One region of the Nocardioides dongxiaopingii genome, then DNA from elsewhere that is predicted to be linked to it. Evidence: predicted binding sites of a transcription regulator. Region 1 holds the regulator's gene; each other region holds the start of a gene.
The links. The regulator LexA, encoded in region 1, represses DNA repair genes until DNA is damaged. The targets are predictions, from matches to a motif close to TCGAACANNTGTTCGA.

Region 2: FE634_RS11680 (HNH endonuclease signature motif containing protein) is a predicted target of LexA. The motif match lies at 862-877, and genes of this name have one in related genera.
Region 3: FE634_RS09470 (HNH endonuclease signature motif containing protein) is a predicted target of LexA. The motif match lies at 2,984-2,999, and genes of this name have one in related genera.
Region 4: FE634_RS17075 (alpha-ketoglutarate-dependent dioxygenase AlkB) is a predicted target of LexA. The motif match lies at 3,766-3,781, and genes of this name have one in related genera.

What each region holds. Positions count from the first base shown of each region.
Region 1 is NZ_CP040695.2:3,319,275-3,324,066, reverse strand. Features, by position in the region: gene FE634_RS15540 (MXAN_6640 family putative metalloprotease) at 1-297, opposite strand, end outside; gene lexA (transcriptional repressor LexA) at 443-1,171, opposite strand; gene FE634_RS15530 (LysM peptidoglycan-binding domain-containing protein) at 1,449-1,781, shown strand; gene FE634_RS15525 (hypothetical protein) at 1,922-2,443, opposite strand; gene FE634_RS15520 (hypothetical protein) at 2,652-3,023, opposite strand; gene FE634_RS15515 (NupC/NupG family nucleoside CNT transporter) at 3,103-4,395, opposite strand; gene FE634_RS15510 (mismatch-specific DNA-glycosylase) at 4,482-4,792, shown strand, end outside.
Region 2 is NZ_CP040695.2:2,479,280-2,484,071, forward strand. Features, by position in the region: gene fmt (methionyl-tRNA formyltransferase) at 1-171, opposite strand, end outside; gene def (peptide deformylase) at 171-716, opposite strand; gene FE634_RS11680 (HNH endonuclease signature motif containing protein) at 919-2,154, shown strand; gene FE634_RS11685 (primosomal protein N') at 2,347-4,416, opposite strand; gene metK (methionine adenosyltransferase) at 4,484-4,792, opposite strand, start outside.
Region 3 is NZ_CP040695.2:2,012,499-2,017,290, forward strand. Features, by position in the region: gene FE634_RS09460 (septum formation family protein) at 1-736, opposite strand, end outside; gene FE634_RS09465 (flavodoxin family protein) at 762-1,244, opposite strand; gene FE634_RS09470 (HNH endonuclease signature motif containing protein) at 1,716-2,954, opposite strand; gene FE634_RS09475 (SDR family oxidoreductase) at 3,070-3,723, shown strand; gene FE634_RS09480 (MBL fold metallo-hydrolase) at 3,727-4,428, opposite strand; gene FE634_RS09485 (maleylpyruvate isomerase family mycothiol-dependent enzyme) at 4,422-4,792, opposite strand, start outside.
Region 4 is NZ_CP040695.2:3,627,295-3,632,086, reverse strand. Features, by position in the region: gene FE634_RS17095 (3-oxoacid CoA-transferase subunit B) at 1-177, shown strand, start outside; gene FE634_RS17090 (aldo/keto reductase) at 248-1,132, opposite strand; gene gndA (NADP-dependent phosphogluconate dehydrogenase) at 1,137-2,603, opposite strand; gene FE634_RS17080 (LapA family protein) at 2,646-3,035, opposite strand; gene FE634_RS17075 (alpha-ketoglutarate-dependent dioxygenase AlkB) at 3,112-3,744, opposite strand; gene FE634_RS17070 (ABC transporter ATP-binding protein) at 3,879-4,658, shown strand; gene FE634_RS17065 (ABC transporter permease) at 4,655-4,792, shown strand, end outside.

The sequences.
Region 1 (4,792 bases):
CTCGGCGTCGGGGAGGTCGGCGCGGGTGTTGGCCAGGTCGCGCAGCACCATGGTGGCGTCGCGGCCGGCGGCGCCGTCCTCGCGGATGCTCTCGGCGCGGCGGAGCGCGTGGGAGGCCTGCCGGACCGACGGGTCGGTCGCCGTGGCCTGCTTGGAGTCGGTGTCACCCGAGGGGACCCGGGCCACCGACGGACCCGCCAGGGCCGCGAGCATGCCGATCAGCAGGGCGCCGACGGCGCCCAGCACGACCAGCGCGCGGACGCTGGCCTGGGTTCGGGGACGAGTGCGCAAGCGCATGGAGGCTCCGTTCGTGAGTGGGGCCACAACCTAACCCGGCGCACCGACAGTTGCCGAGCCGCCGGGACAGGGACGACGAGACCGCCACCGGCGTCGTGCCGGTGGCGGTCTCGGGGTCGTGCGAAGCCTGCGGACGGGCCGGGGGTCAGACCTTGCGGAGCACCGCGGTGACGATGCCGAGGATCGAGGCGTGGGTGCCGTCGATCGGGTCGAACGCCGGGTTGTGCGGCAGCAGCCATACCTGGCCGTCCTTGCGCTGGAACGTCTTGACCGTCGCCTCGCCGTCGATCATCGCCGCGACGATGTCGCCGTTCTCCGCGGTCTGGGCCTGGCGGACCACGACGTAGTCGCCGCTGCAGATGGCCGCCTCGATCATCGACTCCCCGGACACCTCGAGCATGAACAGCTCTCCGTCGCCGACCAGCTGGCGGGGGAGCGGGAAGACGTCGTCGTAGGTCTGCTCGGCCAGGATCGGACCGCCGGCCGCGATCCGGCCCAGGAGCGGGACGTTGGTGGGCGGCGGGGCGGTGTCGCCGATGCCGGTCTCGTCGATCGAGGAGTCGTCGCTGCTGCCCAGCGAGCGCCGCGCGGCCATCACCTCGGGCAGGAACACCTCGAGGGCGCGGGGACGGTTCGGGTCGCGCTTGATGAAGCCCTTCTGCTCCAGCGTGCGCAGCTGGTGGGCCACGCTCGAGGTGCTGGTGAGCCCGACGGACTCGCCGATCTCGCGCATGCTCGGCGGGTAGCCGCGCAGCTCGATGCTGTCCTTGATGGTGGCCAGGACGCGCTGCTGACGCGGGGTCAGGCCGGTCGCGTCGGCGGGACCGTCCGGGAGCTCGGTGATCTTCGGGGTGCCAGTACGTGTCCGGGGCATGGCTGCAGCGTGCCACCGATCGCCACCGTGTTCAAACAGGTGTTCGAACGGCGTGTCGCGCCCGATCCGGGCGGCCAGGTCAGCTGGGTCGTGGGAACACGCGTTCGACTCGGGGGTTGCATCGTTCGAACACCTGATCTAGTCTCGCTCATGTGTTCGATCGAATGTCTGATCGAGAGCGGTGCACCAGCAGGACTGTCGGTGCCTCCCGTTAGACATCGAATCGTCAGCAACATCCTCGGCTCCACCAGCACGGCCACTTCCCCAGGAGGCACCCATGAGCACCACGACGATCGCACCCACCGCCCTGTCGGCTCCTCGCGTGCCCGACTACCGGCTGACCCGCCGCGGACGTCTCGTGGTGCTGGTGCTGGCGCTGCTGGTCCTGGCCGCCGTCGGCGTCGCCTTCGCCGGCAACTCCATGGCCACCGCGGAGCGGGAGGCCACCGAGACGATCGTGGTCGCGCCCGGTGAGACCCTGTGGAGCATCGCCTCCGACGTGAGTGACGGCGACGACGTGCGCGACACGATGAACCACCTCGTCCAGCTCAACGACCTCGCCGAGGTGTCCCTCGACGCGGGTCAGCGGCTGGAGGTCCCGGTCGACTGAGACCGCACCGACGTCGTCCGCCGCTTCGACCCCGGCGGGCGATTCATCAAGGGGAACACCGGGGGCGGAGCCGAGGGAAGACGGCTTCGCCCCCGTTCCGCGTCCGCACGACGCCGGCCCGGGTGTCGTGGGGTGGCACGTCAGCCGAAGAGCGAGCCGAGGTCCCGGGGGTCGCCGCCGCCGCTGCTGATCGCGATCGCGGCCAGCACGCCGACCACCGCGACGCCGAGCACCAGGAGCGCGACGAGCACGACGTAGTCGCGCCACGGCGCGCGTCCGGTCTGCAGGTTCACGTGCTCGAGGTGGTGGGCCCGTGCGACCCGGGCCGTCGCAGCGGCGGAACGACCGTGCACGGTGTGGGTCCAGCCGCAGGCGCACCCGGCGTACCGGACCCACCGCCGCTGCTGCTGCGTCGCGGCGCTCAATGAGCGCGGGTGCCGGTAGCGCGCGGCGGCCCGGGGCCGGAAGAAGGAGGACGGCGCCTGCCGCGGGTGTGCCTCGAGGAGGTGGTCGACGCGGATCTTGGCGGCCGCGGCGAGGGCCCCGGCCTGCCGGGCCTCGTCCGACTCGCCGGTCCACCCGCACGTGCAGGCGCACGTGGTGCGGTAGCGCCCGTCGAGGACGCTCGCACCCGTGACCCGCACGTCGTGATTGGTTGCCACCGCTCCGCCTCGGCCTCCTCGTTGGAGGCAGCGTAGGTGCCGCGGGGCCGGGCCGACAGGGAGATCGCCGTGAAGCGCCGGGCCGGATCGGTCTGGCGCGGCCCCCCCGGGACGGTCAGCACCCGCCGGAGGCCGGCAGGCGAGCGCCAGCGAGCGCCGACGGAGCCCCGGGCGTCGAGGACCGGGGCGGACCTGGATCGGCGGCGGGTCAGCGGGCGGCGCGCCGCCCGCCGGGCGTCGGCGGTGCTCCGCCCGGTCCGGGCGCTGCGGTCGGTCCGGCCGGCTCGGCGGGGGTCGCCGGCGTCCGCGGGTCGGGTCCGCGCGTCAGGCCGACCGCCCGGCTGATCCGCGTCACCAGCACCAGACCGAGGAAGAGGCAGGCGACCGCGCCGAGGGCGGCCAGCGCGAGGAACCACCACGCGGTGGAGTCGCCGGCCCGGGCGGAGGTCCCGAAGTCGATGGCGGCGTAGACCAGGTAGCCCCAGGCGACGACGGCGAGCGTCACGCCGAGCGCGAGGCCGAGCAGGGCAGGCCGGAGACGCCGCTTGGTCCTCGCCCCTGCGCGCTTGCCGTGTGCCACGGGGTCATTGTGCGTGACGTCGTGCGGTGGCGCCGTGCTCGGGTGGGCGTGTCCGGGCCGGCACCTCGCCGGCGGCGTCCTAGAGGCCGACCACGACGCCGGCGATGGCGGCGTTCGCCAGGTTGGCGAGGCTGCCGGCCAGCAGCGCCCGCAGCCCGAGCCGGGCGACCATGGCGCGGCGCTCGGGCATCAGCGAGCCGAGGGCGCCGATCTGGATCGCGATGGAGGAGAAGTTCGCGAACCCGGCGAGCGCGAACGTCACGACGGCGACGGTCACGGGGGAGAGGTCGCCCACCTGCGGTCCGAAGTCGGCGTAGGCGACGAACTCGTTGAGGACGGTCTTCTGCCCGATCCACGAGCCGGCGTCGGCGGCCTCGGACCACGGCACGCCGAGCAGCCAGGCCAGCGGCGCGACCGCCCAGCCCAGGATCTTCTCGAAGGTGAGGTCCTCCGCGCCGAACCAGCCCCCGACGCCGCCGAGGATGCCGTTGGCGAGGGCGATCACGGCGACGAAGGCGATGAGCAGCGCCCCGACCGTGACCGCGATCCTGCCGCCGGCCATCGCGCCGCGACCGAGGGCGTCGATGACGTTGGCCGACTCCTCGTCGCGGACGTCGCGCACGTCGATCTCCTCGGCGCCGTCGCGGTCGCCGTGCGCCTCCTGGTCGGCGTCCGGGTCGGGGTCCGGGTCGGGGTCCGGGTCGGGGTCGGCGACGCTGTCGGGCCACATCAGCTTGGCCATCAGGATCGAGGCCGGCGCGTTCATCACCGTGGCGGCGAGCAGGTACTCCAGCGGCGCGCCGAGCAGGGAGTAGCCGACCAGCGTGGAGCCGGCGGCGGCGGCGAACCCGGCGGTCATGATGGCGAAGACCTGTCCCTGCCGGAGCCGGCCGAGGTAGCCCTGAACCATCAACGGGGCCTCGCTCATGCCGAGGAAGACGACGGTGCCGGCGTAGAGCGACTCGACCTTGCCGATGCCGAGCAGCTTCGAGAGCGCCCCGCCGACCAGGTACGTCGTCCACTGGATGACGCGCAGGTAGTACAGCAGCCCGATCAGGGTCCCGAGGAAGATGATCACCGGCAGCACCTGCAGCGCGAAGATCGTCGAGCCCTCCTCGCCGACGTCGAGGAGCGGGCCGAAGACGAACGCCGTGCCCTCGTTGGCGTAGCCGATCAGGGACTCGACGCGCTCCGAGACCCAGCCCAACGCCCGCTCCCCGGGTCCCCACCGCAGCACGAGGACCGCGAAGCCGACCTGGAGGGCGAGCGCGACCCCGACGGTGCGCCACGAGACGCCGCGGCGGTCCTTCGAGAGCAGCCACGCGACGAGGAGCAGGACGGCGAGTCCGAGGACCCCGCGCAGGTCGGCCATGGCGACACCAAACCACTCCCGGCGAGCCGCGCAGGTCACCTGGGCGGGCGACACGCCGCGGGCACCCGGTGTGTGACGGTGGGGGCATGGAGGTGCTGCCCGACATCGTCGCCGCGGAGCCGCGGGTCGTCTTCTGCGGTCTCGCGGGCGCCGCGAGCACCAAGCTGCGCGACCACTACTACGAGACGCCCGGCAACAGCTTCTGGGAGTCGTTGCACCTGAGCGGGTTCTCGCCGCGCCGGTTGCGACCCGACGAGGACCGTCTCGTGGCCGAGCTCGGTCTCGGGCTGACCGACCTCGTCGGGCACTGGGACCCGCGCAGCGTCGAGCTCGACGCGCTGGTGGCCAAGCTCGAGACCTGGCGGCCCGAGTGGATCGCGTTCACCTCGAAGGGGGT
Region 2 (4,792 bases), 840 kb from region 1:
GACGCCGAGCGCCTCGGCCCGCTGGGCGACCGGGCTCGCGACGAGCTTGCGGCCGCGCCCCGACGGCGCGTCGGGGCGGGTCACGACACCGACCAGCTCGTGGGCGGACGCGGCGATGGCGTCGAGGGACGGGACGGCGACCTCGGGCGTGCCGGCGAACACGACGCGCATCAGAGACCCAGCCCTCGGGTGGCGTGCGGGCTGACCTTGACCTGCGGACGCTCCAGGCCGAACCACTCCGACTCCCGGATCTCCTTCATCGCGGCCTTGCGCGCCGCGGTGTCGAGCCGGTCGATGAACAGGACGCCGTCGAGGTGGTCGGTCTCGTGCTGGATGGCCCGGGCCAGCAGCTCGGAGCCCTCGACGACGAGCGGCTCGCCGTGCACGTCCCACCCGCGGGCGACGACCGAGAGGGCCCGGCGGCAGTCGTAGGTCAGGCCCGGCAGCGACAGGCAGCCCTCGTCGCCGTCCTGGACCTCCTCCGACAGCGTCAGATCGGGGTTGACGAGGTGCCCGACCTCCCCGTCGACGTTCCACGTGAAGACCCGGAGGCCGACGCCGATCTGCGGCGCCGCGAGGCCCGCGCCGGGTGCCTCCAGCATCGTCTCGGTGAGGTCGGCGACCAGGGTGCGCAGCTCCTTGTCGAAGTCGACGACCTCGAGCGCGGGACGGCGCAGCACCGGGTCACCGAAGAGCCGGATGGGCTGGATCGCCACGGAACTCCTTGTGCGGGACGGGATGTGCTCGGGTCGGCCATCCTAGTTGGCCGTCGTCCGGGACTCGGGGTCGATCCCCATGCCCTGCGCACGGGTCCCGCGGGTCCGGCGCCCCTCCGGCGGGTCGCGGGTCCGGCGGGCCGTTCTGCACAGATGTTCGAACACAGTAGCGATTGTCCGTCGATCGTCGTAGAATAGACCCATGCCCGCAGCCACCGCCACCCAGACCGCCGACCCGGCCCTGGCAGCGGTGCGCACCCACCAGGCGGCGACCCGCCGGGCCGAGGTCGCGACCCTGGTTGCGGTTCTCGACTGGGCCCTCGAGCACACCACCGACGATGACCCCCACACCGTGACGTTCGGCGAACGGCCGCTCCCGCTGGGTGGCGTCGGCTGCCCGGTCATCGAGGAGTTCGCCGCCTACGACCTCGCCGCCGCGATGGGCATGAGCACCGACGCCGGGCTGGGCTACCTCGGGCGGGCCCTCGAGCTCCGCTACCGGCTTCCCCGCCTGTGGGCAGCGGTCCTCGACGGGCGGCTCCCCGTCTGGAAGGCCGGTCGGATCGCCGAGTCGACGATGCGCCTGCCCGTCGACGGCGCGGCGTACGTCGACGCCCGACTCGCCCAGGCCGTCTCCTCGATCACCTTCGCCCAGCTCGACCGCCTCGTCACCGAGGCCCTCGCCCGATACGCACCCCAGGACGTCGCCCCGCCCGCCGACGAACGGCACGCCTGGATCGACCTGACGAACGTCACCCTCCAGGGTCACGTCCGCCTCGACGCCCTCCTGTCGGTTCCCGACGCCCTTGACCTCGAGGACGCCCTCCAGACCGGAGCCGCGAGGCTCACCGACGCCGGATCCACCGACCCCCTCGACGTCCGACGGTCGATCGCCCTCGGCGACCTCGCCCGCGGCGAGCAGCCCCTCGACCTCGTCACGCGACCCACCCGTGACCTCGTCGTGCACGTCCACCACGACAGTCCGGACCTTGGGCGCTGCGCGACCACCAGGAGTCCGGTCACCGTCGAGACCATCCGCACCTGGTGCGCCACCGCCGCGAAGGTCACCATCAAGCCCGTCATCGACCTCCACGACCACGTCCACGTCGAGGCCTACGAAGCCCCCGACCGGTTGCGCGAACAGATCGAGCTGCGCGACCTCACCTGCGTCTTCCCCCACTGCCGCCGCCCCGCCACCCGCTGCGACCTCGACCACGTCGTCCCGTACTCAGCCGGCGGCACCACCAGCAGCGACAACCTCGCGCCCCTCTGCCGACGCCACCACCGCGCCAAGACCCACAGCCGCTGGCACTACCGGATGGCCGATCCCGGCACCTACGACTGGACCGCGCCGTCGGGCCTCACCTACCGACGAGACCACCACGGCACCACCGCCCTCGACCCACCAGCGTCGACAGCACGCCCCGCCGAGACCTGACCGACCCGCCCCGACACCCCGCCCCGGCGGGGACATCGGCATGCCCAGCCCGAGAGTGCTCGACGTGGGCGACTGGGGTGCTGGAGGTGCCGTGCTCACCCTCCCAGCGCACCTCGGCGCCCGCCCCACTCCCGGCCGTCCTCGGCGACCCGCGCGACCACGCGGCCGACCACAGGCTCTCGACGGTCCGGCTCAGAGCTGCTGCGGGTCGACGCGCACCCGCACGGCGTCGAGCTTGCGGGCCGAGCGGATCCGCTGGAGGTCGCCGAGGGCGCGGGACAGGTCGGCGCCGTGGGCGCGCGGGGTGCGGAGCACCAGCCGCTCCTCCTCGGGGCCGGCGGGCACCGGGCCGAGGACCTCGACGTGGGCGGGCGGGGCGAGCAGGGTGAGGGCGTCGTCGACGGCGCCGGGCTCGCCGGTGACGGTGGCCAGCCGGGTCGTCGGGGGCAGCCGCGCCTCGTGGCGGTCGCGCGCCTCGCGCCGCGCGAAGCCGGCGTGGTCCCAGCGCACCAGGGCCTGCAGCGCGGGGTGGGCGGGGTCGCCGACCGCCATCGCGCGCCCGCCGGGACGGACCAGCCCCACGGCGTTGCTCCACCGGCGCAGCGCCTCCTCCGCGGCACGGAGGTCGTCGCGACCCAGGAGCAGCCAGGTGTCGAGCAGGACCACGGCGGCGTACCCGCCCGCGGCGACCGGCTCGGCCCCGGGGGTGGCCACGACGATCGACGGGATGTCGGGCACCTCGGCGAGCACGTGGTCGCCCGACGAGGTGCGCACCAGGGTGCTGGGGAAGGCCCGGCCGAGCTCCTCGCCGGTGCGCGCGTCGCCGAGGACGGGGGCCCGCAGCCCGTGCGCCCCGCACTCGCGGCAGGCCCACCCGAGGGCCGGGGTGGCGCACCAGCGGCAGGCCGGCGGCGTGGTGGGCGAGGTGAGCGCGAGCGGGCCGGCGCACGTCGCGCAGCGCGCCGGCGTGCGGCAGCGCTCGCAGGCCAGGGCCAGCGCGTACCCGGCGCGCGGGGTCTGCACCAGCACCGGGCCCGTGGTCAGCGCCGAGCGCACCAGGTCGTGCACCTGGCGCGGCACCCGGGCCCCGGCGCCGTGCGGGTCGCGCTCGAGGTCGAAGTCGGTCGCCCCGGCGATCGCGACCGTGACGGCCGAGCGCAACCGGGCCCGCGGCGCGACCAGCTCGTGCGCCCACCCGCCCGGCGTGAGGTAGGCCGCCTCGACGCTGCGGGAGAAGCCGCCGACCAGCGCCGCGACGCCCTCCCGCTCGGCACGCAGCAGGAGCACCTCGCGGGTGTGAGGGTAGGGCGCCCGCGGCTCGGCGTGCAGGTCGTCGCCGTCGTCCCACACCACGACCAGGCCGAGGTCGACCACCGGCGCGAACGCCGCGGCGCGGGTGCCCACCACGACCCGCCGGGCGCCCCGGCTGATCGCGAGGAAGTCGCGGTAGCGCCGGGCCGGCCCGGAGTCGGCGGTGAGCGTGACGTGCTGGTCGGGACCCAGCGCGGCACCCAGCGCGGCGTCGACGCGGGCGACGTCCTTGCCGTCGGGCACGCAGACCAGCACGCCCCGGCCCGAGCGCACGGTCGCGGCGGCCGCGGCGGCCACGAGCGCGGGCCAGTCGTCGCCGGGGGCTACGGTCCACACCGCGCGCGGTGACCCGCCGTCGGCGAGGTGGCCCAGGAACGCCGGCCCGTGGTCGTAGCCGGCCCACCCGGCGCCGGTGTCGTGCTCGGCGTCGGTGTGGGGCGCGACGATCCCGTCGGCGGGTCGGTCCGGCGACGGCTGCTTCTCGGTGGTGGCGTGTCGCGGCGGGACGGCGAGCCGCAGCACGTCGGAGCGCACGCCGGCGTAGCGCTCGGCGACGTCGGCGGTGAGCGCCGCGACCTGCGGCGACAGCACCGGCTCTGGGCTCACCACGCGGCGCAGCGGGGTGAGCCGGCCGGTGTGGTCGGTCTGGTCGGCACGCTCGACGAGGTAGCCGTCGACGTCCTGGCCCGCGAAGCGCACCTTGACGCGCACCCCGGGGACGGCGGCCTCGGCCATCGTCGCCGGGACCGCATAGTCGAAGGTGCGGTCGAGGTGGGCGAGCGGGACGTCGACCAGCACCCGGGCCACCGGTGCCACCTCGGCGACGGCCGCCTCGGCGGCGTTGCGCGCCCGGGTCGCGCGGGCCTTGGCCTGGGCCTGCTTGACCGTGGCCCGCACCATCCCGGGCAGCAGCTCGGGCTGCGGCACCTCGGGCTCGGGACGTTCGGTCATGGGCCGATGTCTACCAGCGCGCACCGACGCCCCACCGGGTCCTGCCCGGTGGGACGACGGGTGGGGCTCAGACGCCGGTCGCCGCCTTGAGGGCGTCGGCGCGGTCGGTGCGCTCCCAGGTGAACTCGGGCAGCTCGCGGCCGAAGTGGCCGTAGGCCGAGGTCTTGGCGTAGATCGGGCGGAGCAGGTCGAGGTCGCGCAGGATGGCGGCCGGGCGCAGGTCGAAGACCGACAGGACGGCCTCCTGGATCTTCTCGTCGCTGACGACGCCGGTGCCGAAGGTCTGCACGAACACGCCGACCGGCTGGGCCTTGCCGATCGCGTAGGCGACCTGGACCTCGCAGCGGCGCGCGAGGCCCGCCGCGACGACGTTCTT
Region 3 (4,792 bases), 1.3 Mb from region 1:
CGACCGGGTAGTTGAGGTAGGCCAGCACGGACTTCGAGCAGAAGTCGCGGCTCTGCACCTCCGAGAGCCGGTCGCCGGGGTACGGGTCGGCGGCCTCGCCCAGCTTGATGGTCGTGACGGCGCGCCACTGGTGCTCCTGGCTGCACGGGATCTTCTTCGACCCCGCGAACGCGGGCTCGGCCACGCAGGCCATCCAGGCGTCGTCCGGACGGCCCTGGAGCAGGCCCTCGGCGGTCTCCGGCAGCGGCACCAGGGCGGCGCTCTGCTCGCCGCCGCCGACGACGTCGCAGCGGTACCAGCGGGCGCCCTCGTCCCACGCCTTCTCCGAGGGACGGAACCAGGCCCAGCTGAGGATGGTCCGCATCGCGAGGCTCTCGTCGGCGCCGAGGAAGGCGCTGAGCTTGGTGTTGCAGGTGCGGTAGGCGAACTCGCCCACCTCGGGCGCGTCGTACTCCGACTCGCGCAACTCGTCGGGGAGCTCGCCGACGGCGTAGGTCTGGGCGGTGTGCTTCTGGCTGCAGTCGACGGTGCGGGTGGCGTCGGACGGCGCCGAGATCTCCTCGATCGTCAGCAGCCGGCAGGCCCCGAGCTCCGGCGTCTCCACCGCGTCGACCTGGTCGGGGTCGGCGTCCGGGTCGGCCTGGGTCGGCGTCCCGCAGCCGGCGAGGAGGGCCGCGAGGGTCGCCACGACCACGGTCGCGCCGCTGCGCCACGTCGTCGGTCTGCTCCTGGCCACGAGGGGCGATGCTACCTGCGGGCCCTCAGGCGAGCAGCGCGGCCAAGGTGGCACCCAGCTCGTGGGCACGCTCGCGCTCGGCCTCGCCCACCTCGCCGAGCACCTCCAGGACGTCGGCGGCCCGCCGCCAGGGCAGCGCCTGCACGATCGAGACGACGCTGCGCACCGCCCCGGTCGTGTCGTACCTCCCGTGCACCCAGAGCCCGTACGGCTTCCGCCCGCCGCTGCCCGGCGTCCCCGAGCCGTCGTCGGACAGCGCGCCGCCGGCGTCGAGGAAGATCGTGTCGAGGAAGTGCTTCAGCGCGCCCGACATGTAACCGAAGTTGGCCGTCGTCCCGAGCAGGTAGCCGTCGGCGGCCAGCACGTCGTCCGCGGTGGCCTCCAGGGCGTCCCGGATGACGACCTCGACGCCCTCGATCGCGTCGTCGTGCGCCCCGGCCACGACGGCGTCGGTCAGCGTCCGCACGAGCGGGGTCGGGGAGTGGTGGACGATCAGGAGGCGCGGCACGCTCGCACGATAGCCATGAGGAGATTCGCTGTGGCGGCGGCGGACCGGGGCTGCGTGGCGGGGTGACGGACCGGCCCGTGGCACACCACCGGGTGTTCCGTGGCCGGTGGCCGTCACCGAACTTCTCGTAGCTCCTGCACAGGGGTCTGCTGCGCGGGTTCTCGTCGGACGGCGGCTGGCCCCCGCCGCGGGCGGTCGGACGACGCCCTGCCACCCCGGCGGGACGTCGTTCGCCGGCAGGATCGGCAGGCGAAGTGACCGCGGCGCATTAGGCGTCGCGGACCATCTACGTGGCTTCTCGGTGGCGACCGGTCCGGCCCGCACCAGTCCAGGACCAGGTGTCTGAAGTCTGCCGGGCCCGCGGATCACGCGTGCACGTCGCAGTGCGCTGGTGTCGTCACGGCCTGACCCCTCCCGGCACCGGCCGGGCGCGCCGATGTCCCCGCCGGGGCGGGGTGCGGGGCGGGGTGGTCAGGGTTCGGCAGGCTCGGCTGGTGGCGTGGCTGGTGGTGGGTCGAGGGCGGTGGTGCCGTGGTGGTCGCGTCGGTAGGTGAGGCCCGATGGTGCGGTCCAGTGGTAGGTGCCCGGTGTGGTCATCGTGTACGTCCACGGGCTGTGGGTCTTGGCGCGGTGGTGTCGTCGGCACAGTGGGGCGAGGTTGTCGCTGCTGGTGGTGCCGCCGGTTGAGTACGGGGTGATGTGGTCGAGGTCGCAGCGGGTGGCGGGTCGTCGGCAGTGGGGGAAGACGCAGGTGAGGTCGCGCAGCTCGATGTGGTCGCGCAACCGGTCGGGTGCTTCGTAGGCCTCGACGTGGACGTGCTGCTCGAGGTCGATGACGGGCTTGATGGTGACGTGGGTGGCGGTGGCGCACCAGGTGCGGATGGTCTCGACGGTGACCGGACTCCGGGTCATCTCGCAGCGCCCGACGTCGGGTGAGTCCTGGTGGACGTGGACCACGAGTGGCCGGGTGGGCGGGGTGGTGAGGTCGAGGGGTTGGTCGCCGCGGGCGAGGACGCCGAGGGCGATCGAGCGGCGGACGTCGAGGGGGTCGGTGGATCCGGCGTCGGCGAGGGCGTCGGCTCCTGCCTGCAGTGCTTGTTCGAGGTCGAGGGCGTCGGGCACGGACAGGGCGGCGTCGAGGTGGACGTGGCCCTCGATGCTCGGGCGGTCCAGGTCGATTGCCACGTGCCGGCTGTCGGGTCTGGGCACGACCTGGTCGGGGGCGTGACGGGCGATGGCTTCGTCGACGAGACGGTCGAGCTGGGCGTAGGTGATGGTGGAGACGGCCTGGGCGAGCCGGGCGTCGACGTGGGTGGCGCCGTCGAGGGGGAGTCGCATGGTGGCGTCGGCGATCTTGGCGGCCTTCCACACCGGCAGGCGTCCGGCGAGGACCGCGGCCCAGAGTCGGGGGAGTCGGTGGTGCAGCTCGAGGGCGCGGGCGAGGTACTTCAGCCCGGACTCGGTGGAGGAGCCCAGGGCGGCGGCGAGGTCGTAGGCGGCGAACTCCTCGATGGCCGGGCAGCCGGGGCCGCCGAGGGTGAGGGCGCGTTCGCCGAAGGTCACCACCCCGGGGTCGGCGTCGGTGGTGTGCTGGGTGGCCCAGTCGAGGACCGCGAGGAGCCGGTCGACGTCGGCCTGGCGGGCGGCGTGGTCGCGGGCGCGCACCGCCGCCAGCGCCGGGTCGGTGAGCTGGGCGGTGGGTGCGGCCATGGGTCTATTCTAACGGTCGGCACGGACAATCGAGAGCCTGTTCGAGCACCTGTGGAGAAGGGCGGGCGATCCCACCGGGTTGCCACCGGACGGCAGCAGCACCCACGCTGGGCCCATGACCGGAAGCGTGATCATCACCGGGGCGGGCCCCGGCGTCAGCGGCTCGTTGGCCAGGCTCCTCGCCCGTGAGGGGCACCCGGTGGGGCTCGTCGGCGCCGACGAGCGCGCCGTCGGCGACCTCGCCGCCGACCTCGCCGACGCCGGCGCGCGGGTCGGGAGCCGGCTGGCCGACCTGACCGACGCCGAGGCGACCCACGCCGCCGTCACGGGTCTCGCCGCCGAGCTCGGGCCGGTCGACGTGCTGCACTTCAACCCGAGTGCGTTCCGCGAGAAGGACCCGCTGGAGCTCACCGCGGCCGAGCTGCTCGAGGACGTCGCCCTCGGCGTCGGCGCCCTGCTGACCGTGGTCCGGGCGGCGCGTCCCCACCTCCGCGAGGGCAGCCGGATCACGGTCACCGGCAGCATGGCCGCCGACGAGCCGTGGCACCGCGCGGCGTCCCTCGGTGTGCAGAAGGCCGGCGTGCGCAACCTCGTGCACAGCATCGACGCCACGCTGCGCGACGACGGCATCCGTGCCGTGTCGGTGACCGTGCGGGGCGCGCTGTCGCGCGAGGGCGCGTTCACGCCCGACCGGGTGGCCGCCGCGATCCGTGCGGCGCTGGACCAGCCGGTCGGGGAGTGGCGGACCGAGATCCCCTACAGCGGCTGAGCGTCAGTAGCCGCGCTCGCGCCACTGGGGCAGCGACGGCCGCTCGGCGCCCAGCGTGGAGTCCGACCCGTGGCCCGGGTAGAACCAGGTCGCGTCGGGGAGCGTCCCGAACACCTTCGTCTCCACGTCGCCGATGAGCTGCTGGAACGCCGCCGCGTCGCCGAACGTGCCGCCCACCCCGCCGGGGAAGAGCGTGTCGCCGGTGAAGAGGTGGTGCTGCCCGCCGTCGGCGGTGTCGTCGTAGACGAGCGCGACCGACCCGGGCGTGTGACCGGCGATGGCGATCACCGACAGGGCGCACGCGCCGACGGTCACGGTGTCGCCCTGCCCGACGGGCCGGGTCACGGGGACGCCGGTCTGCTCGGTGATGGCGGCGGCGTCGGGGACGCCGGCCACGACCTCGGCCCCGGTCGCCTCGACGACCGCGGCCAGCGCCCGGTGGTGGTCCCAGTGCTGGTGCGTCGTGACGACGGTGCGCAGGCCGGCGTCGCCGACGAGGGGGAGCAGCGTCCCGGCCGAGTCGGCGGCGTCGACCAACAGCTGCTCGCCGGTCTCCCGGCAGCGCAGGAGGTAGCAGTTGTTGCTCATCTTCTCGTCGACCGCCACCTTGGTGATGGTCAGGTGCGCGAGCTCGCGGACGTCGGCGCCGCCGCCGACCGTCACCTCGCCCGTGTAGTCGTCCGCCCGGTCGTCCATCGTCACCATGCTCCGATCCTCGGCAGCTCGCCGTCCGTGGTCAGTCCGTCGCCGTCGCCGCGACCGGTGAGCCACCAGCCGAGGTCGGCGGCCGTGCCGGACACCCGGGGCGTCGCGTCGTCGTCGCCGCCAGCCTGCCAGGTCTGGTCGAGGTCGGTGGCGACGAGGGTCGCGCCCGCGCGCTGCGCGAGCTGGGAGACCAGCACCTCGGCGAAGGTCGCCGGCCAGTCGGCGCGGGTGTACCCGGCGTCGAGGTCGACGTGGTGGATCTCCACCTCGCGCCACCGCATCGCCATCACGTCGCCGGCCGCGAAGCCCGGCCCGTGGGGCGTGCGCTCGATCTCGGTGTCGAGGGAGTCGGCGGGCAGGTGGC
Region 4 (4,792 bases), 310 kb from region 1:
AAGATCGTCGAGGAGTGCTCGCTGCCCTACACCGGCAAGCGGGTCGTGCAGCGCATCATCACCGACCTGGCCGTCGTCGACGTCACGCCCGACGGGCTGCTGCTCGTGGAGGTCGCCCCCGGCGTCACCGAGGACGAGGTCCGGGAGAAGACCGAGCCCGCGCTGCTCACCCCCTGACGCAGACGCCGCCGCGCCCGGGTGGGCGCGGCGGCGTGGGCGGCGGTGCGGGGTCGGTCGCGGTGCGTGGTCAGTCGCCGAGCGCGGTCAGCGCGGCGTACTCCTCGTCGGTCAGCTCGATCCCGGCCGCGGCCGTGTTGGACTCGAGGTGGTCCAGCGACGAGGTGCCCGGGATCGGAAGCATCACCGGCGAGCGGCGCAGCAGCCAGGCCAGCGCGAGCTGGGACGGCGTCGCGTCGTGGTCCTTCGCGGCGGCGCCGAGGACGCCGTCCTCGGCCGACAGCTCGCCGGTCGCGAGCGGGAACCACGGGATGAACCCGATGTCGTGCTGCTCGCAGAAGTCGAGCAGCTCCTGGGCGTCGCGGTGGGCGAGGTTGTAGAGGTTCTGCACGGTGGCGATCGGCGCCATCGCCTGGGCCATCTCCAGCTGCTCCACCGAGACCTCCGACAGCCCGATGTGGCGGATCTTGCCCTCGTCGCGCAGCGCCACCAGCTCGCCGACCTGGTCCTCGAGGTCGACGGCCGGGTCGATCCGGTGCAGCTGGAACAGGTCGATCCGCTCGACGCCGAGGTTGCGCAGCGACATCTCGCACTGCTGGCGCAGGTAGGCGGGCCGGCCGACCGGCGTCCAGACGCCCGGGCCCTGGCGCGTCAGCCCCGCCTTGGTCGCGATCACCACGTCGTCGGCGTAGGGGTGCAGCGCCTCCTTGAGGAGCTGCTCGGCGACGACCGGGCCGTAGGAGTCGGCGGTGTCGAAGAACGTGACGCCCAGCTCGACCGCGCGCCGGAGCACCGCGACGGCGGTGTCGTGGTCCCGCGGGGGACCCCAGACCCCCTCGCCGGTGAGCTGCATGGTGCCGTAGCCGAGTCGGACGACGGGCAGGTCGCCGCCGATCGCGTAGGTGCCGGACGGTGCCGCGGTGGTGTCGCCGGTCGTCGTGGGGTGGGTGCTCATGGGGTCACTGCTCGCTCTCGCTGAGGTCGCCGGCCCAGGCGGTGTGGAACGTGCCCGGCCGGTCGACGCGCTGGTAGGTGTGGGCCCCGAAGTTGTCGCGCAGGGCCTGGATGAGGGCGGCGGGCAGGCGCTCGCGGCGCAACCCGTCGAAGTACGACAGTGACGACCCGAACGCCGGCACCGGCACACCCGCCCGGGCGGCGGTGGCCACGACCTCGCGCCAGGCGTCCACGCCGTCCTGGACGGCCTCGGCGAAGAACGGCGTGGTCAGCAGCGTGGTGAGGTCGGGCTCGTCGGTGTAGGCCTCGGTGATCCGGCCGAGGAACCGGGCCCGGATGATGCAGCCGTCGCGCCAGATCTTGGCGACCTGGCCGAGGTCGACGTCCCAGCCGTGCTCCTCGGCGCCCGCGGCGACCTGGTCGAAGCCCTGGGCGTAGGCGACCACCTTGGAGGCGTACAGCGCCGCGCGCACCTGGTCGACGAAGGTGTCGCGGTCGACCTCGACGCGCTGCTCGTCGGGGCTGGTGGAGAACATCGTGCGGGCCGCGGCCCGCTGGGCGGTGTGGCCCGACAGGCTGCGGGCGAACGTCGCCTCCGCGATCCCGGTGATCGGGACGCCGAGGTCGAGGGCCGACTGGACGGTCCAGCGGCCGGTGCCCTTCTGCTCGGCGGCGTCCTGGACGACGTCGACGAACGGGTGGCCGCCGGCGTCGGTGTGGCGCAGGACGTCGGCGGTCATCTGGATGAGGAACGACTCCAGCTCGCCCTTGTTCCACTCCTCGAAGACGTCGGCGATGGCGGCCGGCTCGAGGCCCGCGACCGAGCGCAGCAGGTCGTAGGACTCGGCGATCAGCTGCATGTCGGCGTACTCGATGCCGTTGTGCACCATCTTCACGAAGTGGCCGGCGCCGCCCTCGCCGACGTGGGCGCAGCACGGCTCGCCGTCGACGTGGGCCGCGATCGACTCCATGATCGGCCCCAGCCGCTCGTAGGCCCGGTCGCTGCCGCCGACCATGATCGAGGGGCCGTTGAGGGCGCCCTCCTCGCCGCCGGAGACGCCGGTGCCGACGAAGTGCAGGCCGTGGGCCTCGAGCTGCTCGGTGCGGCGGATGGTGTCGGTGAAGTGGGCGTTGCCGCAGTCGACGACGATGTCGCCCTCCTCCAGCAGCGGCACGAGGTCGTCGATGACCGCGTCGGTGCCCTCGCCGGCCTTGACCATCACCAGCACGACGCGCGGCTTCTCGATGGCGGCCACGAACTCCTCGAGGCTCTCGGTGCCGATCAGCCGGCCGCCGCTGTCGGCGCCCTCGTCACCGTGCTCCTCGAGCAAGCTGGTGGTGCGGGCGGTCGTCCGGTTGTGGACGGCGATGGCGTGGCCGTGGCGGGCGATGTTGCGGGCCAGGTTGCGCCCCATCACCGCCAGGCCGGTCAGGCCGATCGTGGCGGACGGGGCAGGCGGGTTCGACTCCATGGCCCCACCCAACCCCGTCGGACCAAACCGCGCCGGGGGGTCTCAGCCCTTGCGCTCGCGCTTGATGCGCCGGCGCAGCTGCAGGATCCTCAGCGACCCGACCGCGCCGGCGACCACCATGCCCACGACGGTGGCGACCAGCAGGGCGACCGCGAGCGGCAGGGAGCCGTCGAAGCCGAGGAACTGGATGTCGGTCGACTCGGTGTTCTGGGCGATGAAGATGACCAGCAGGATCAGCAGCACCGCCGCCGCGATCACCCCGGCCCACGCGCCGCTGGTGCGGGAGCCGCGCAGCGGGTCCTGGTGCTCGCGCGCCGGCGGGGTCGGCTCGGGGGCCCGGTCGGGGGCGCGGTCGGGGGTCGGCCCCCCGGACGGAGGGGTGCTCGGTCCGGCAGGTCGGGTGGGGTCGTACGGCGCCGGGGTGTCGGTCATGGCGCGAACCTAGCCCCGTCGGCGCCGGGGCGGTCCACCCCCGCGGACCGACCCGGACGCCGGGCGGCGCGGCGGCTCAGAAGACGTTGAACGGGCGGTACTGGACCGAGATGCGCGGGCCGGCGTGCGCGACCTTCGGGACGGCGTGCTCCCACGTGCGCTGGCACGAGCCGCCCATCACGACCAGGTCGCCGTGGCCCATCTCGACGGCCAGCGGCTCGCCGCCGTCGGCGGCGGCGGTGCCGGCCCGGGGCCGCAGGTGGAGCCGGCGGGGGTCGCCGAGGGAGACGATCGCGACCATCGTGTCGTGGCTGGAGCCCCGGCCGATGGTGTCGCCGTGCCACGCGACCGAGTCGCGGCCGTCGCGGTAGTAGCAGCAGCCCGCGGTGCGGAACGGCTCGCCCAGCTCGTCGGCGTAGTGCGCCGACAGCGCGTCGCGGGCCTCCGCGAGCAGCGGGTGGGGGAGCGGCTCGCCGATCATGTAGGTGTGCAGCAGGCGCGGGACGTCGACGACCCGGTCGTACATCTGACGGCGCTCGGCGCGCCACGGCACGTCGCGCACCAGCGTCTCGAACACCTCGTCGGGCGCCGGCAGCCACGACCGCAGGACGTCGAGCCACGCGCCCCCGGCGAGGGGACGGCGCTCGGTGCGGCCGAGGTCGCCCACCCCGGACGCGGGCGCCTGGAAGAGGGTTCCCTGGAAGTCCATCCCCCGATCATAGACCCGTGGTCGAACAGGTGTTCGACGACCTCGCGGCGCGTCGGCCACCCCTCGCCGGGCTCGGGGTCGGGTCGGGGGCATCCCGGTGGCGCCGGGGTTGCCCGACCGGTCAGGCTGGGGCCATGACGACCCCCAGCACCAGCGCGACGGCCGGCCGCGAGGTGGCCGCCCGCGTGGTCGGCCTCTCCAAGACCTACGGCCAGGGCGAGGCGGTCGTCCGCGCCCTCGACGACGTCACCCTCGACCTGTACGCCGGGGAGTTCACCGCCGTGATGGGCCCGAGCGGGTCGGGCAAGTCGACGCTGATGCACGTCTGCGCGGCGCTCGACAGCGCGACGTCCGGCCAGGTGCTGATCGGCGACCGCGAGATCGGCCGGCTCCACGACAAGGCCCTGACCCTCCTGCGCCGCGAGGAGATCGGCTTCGTGTTCCAGTCGTTCAACCTGGTCCCGACGCTGACCGCGGAGGAGAACATCGTGCTGCCGCTGGCCATCGCCGGCCGCAAGCCCGACCGCGCCTGGTTCGACTCGGTCATCGGCACCGTCGGCCTCGGCGACCGGCTCGACCACAAGCCCAACCAGCTCTCCGGCGGCCAGCAGCAGCGGGTCGCGGTCGCCCGGGCGCTCGTGAGCCGCCCGCGGATCGTCTTCGCCGACGAGCCCACCGGCAACCTCGACTCGCGCTCGGGGGCCGAGGTGCTCGAGCTGCTGCGCGCCAGTGTCGACACCCACGGCCAGACCGTGGTGATGGTGACCCACGACCCGGTCGCGGCGGCCTACACCGACCGCGTCGTCTTCCTCGCCGACGGCAAGGTCGTCGACGAGCTGCGCCGGCCCGACCGCGACCAGGTGCTCGCGATCATGGCGCGGATGTCCGACGCCGGGCCCGGCGGCCCGGGATGATCCGCGCGGCCCTCAAGAGCCTGCTCGGGCGCAAGCTGCGCCTGGTGATGAGCACCTTCGCGATCGTGCTCGGCGTGGCGTTCGTGGTCGGCACGCTGATCTTCTCCGACACCCTGAACCGCAGCTTCACCTCG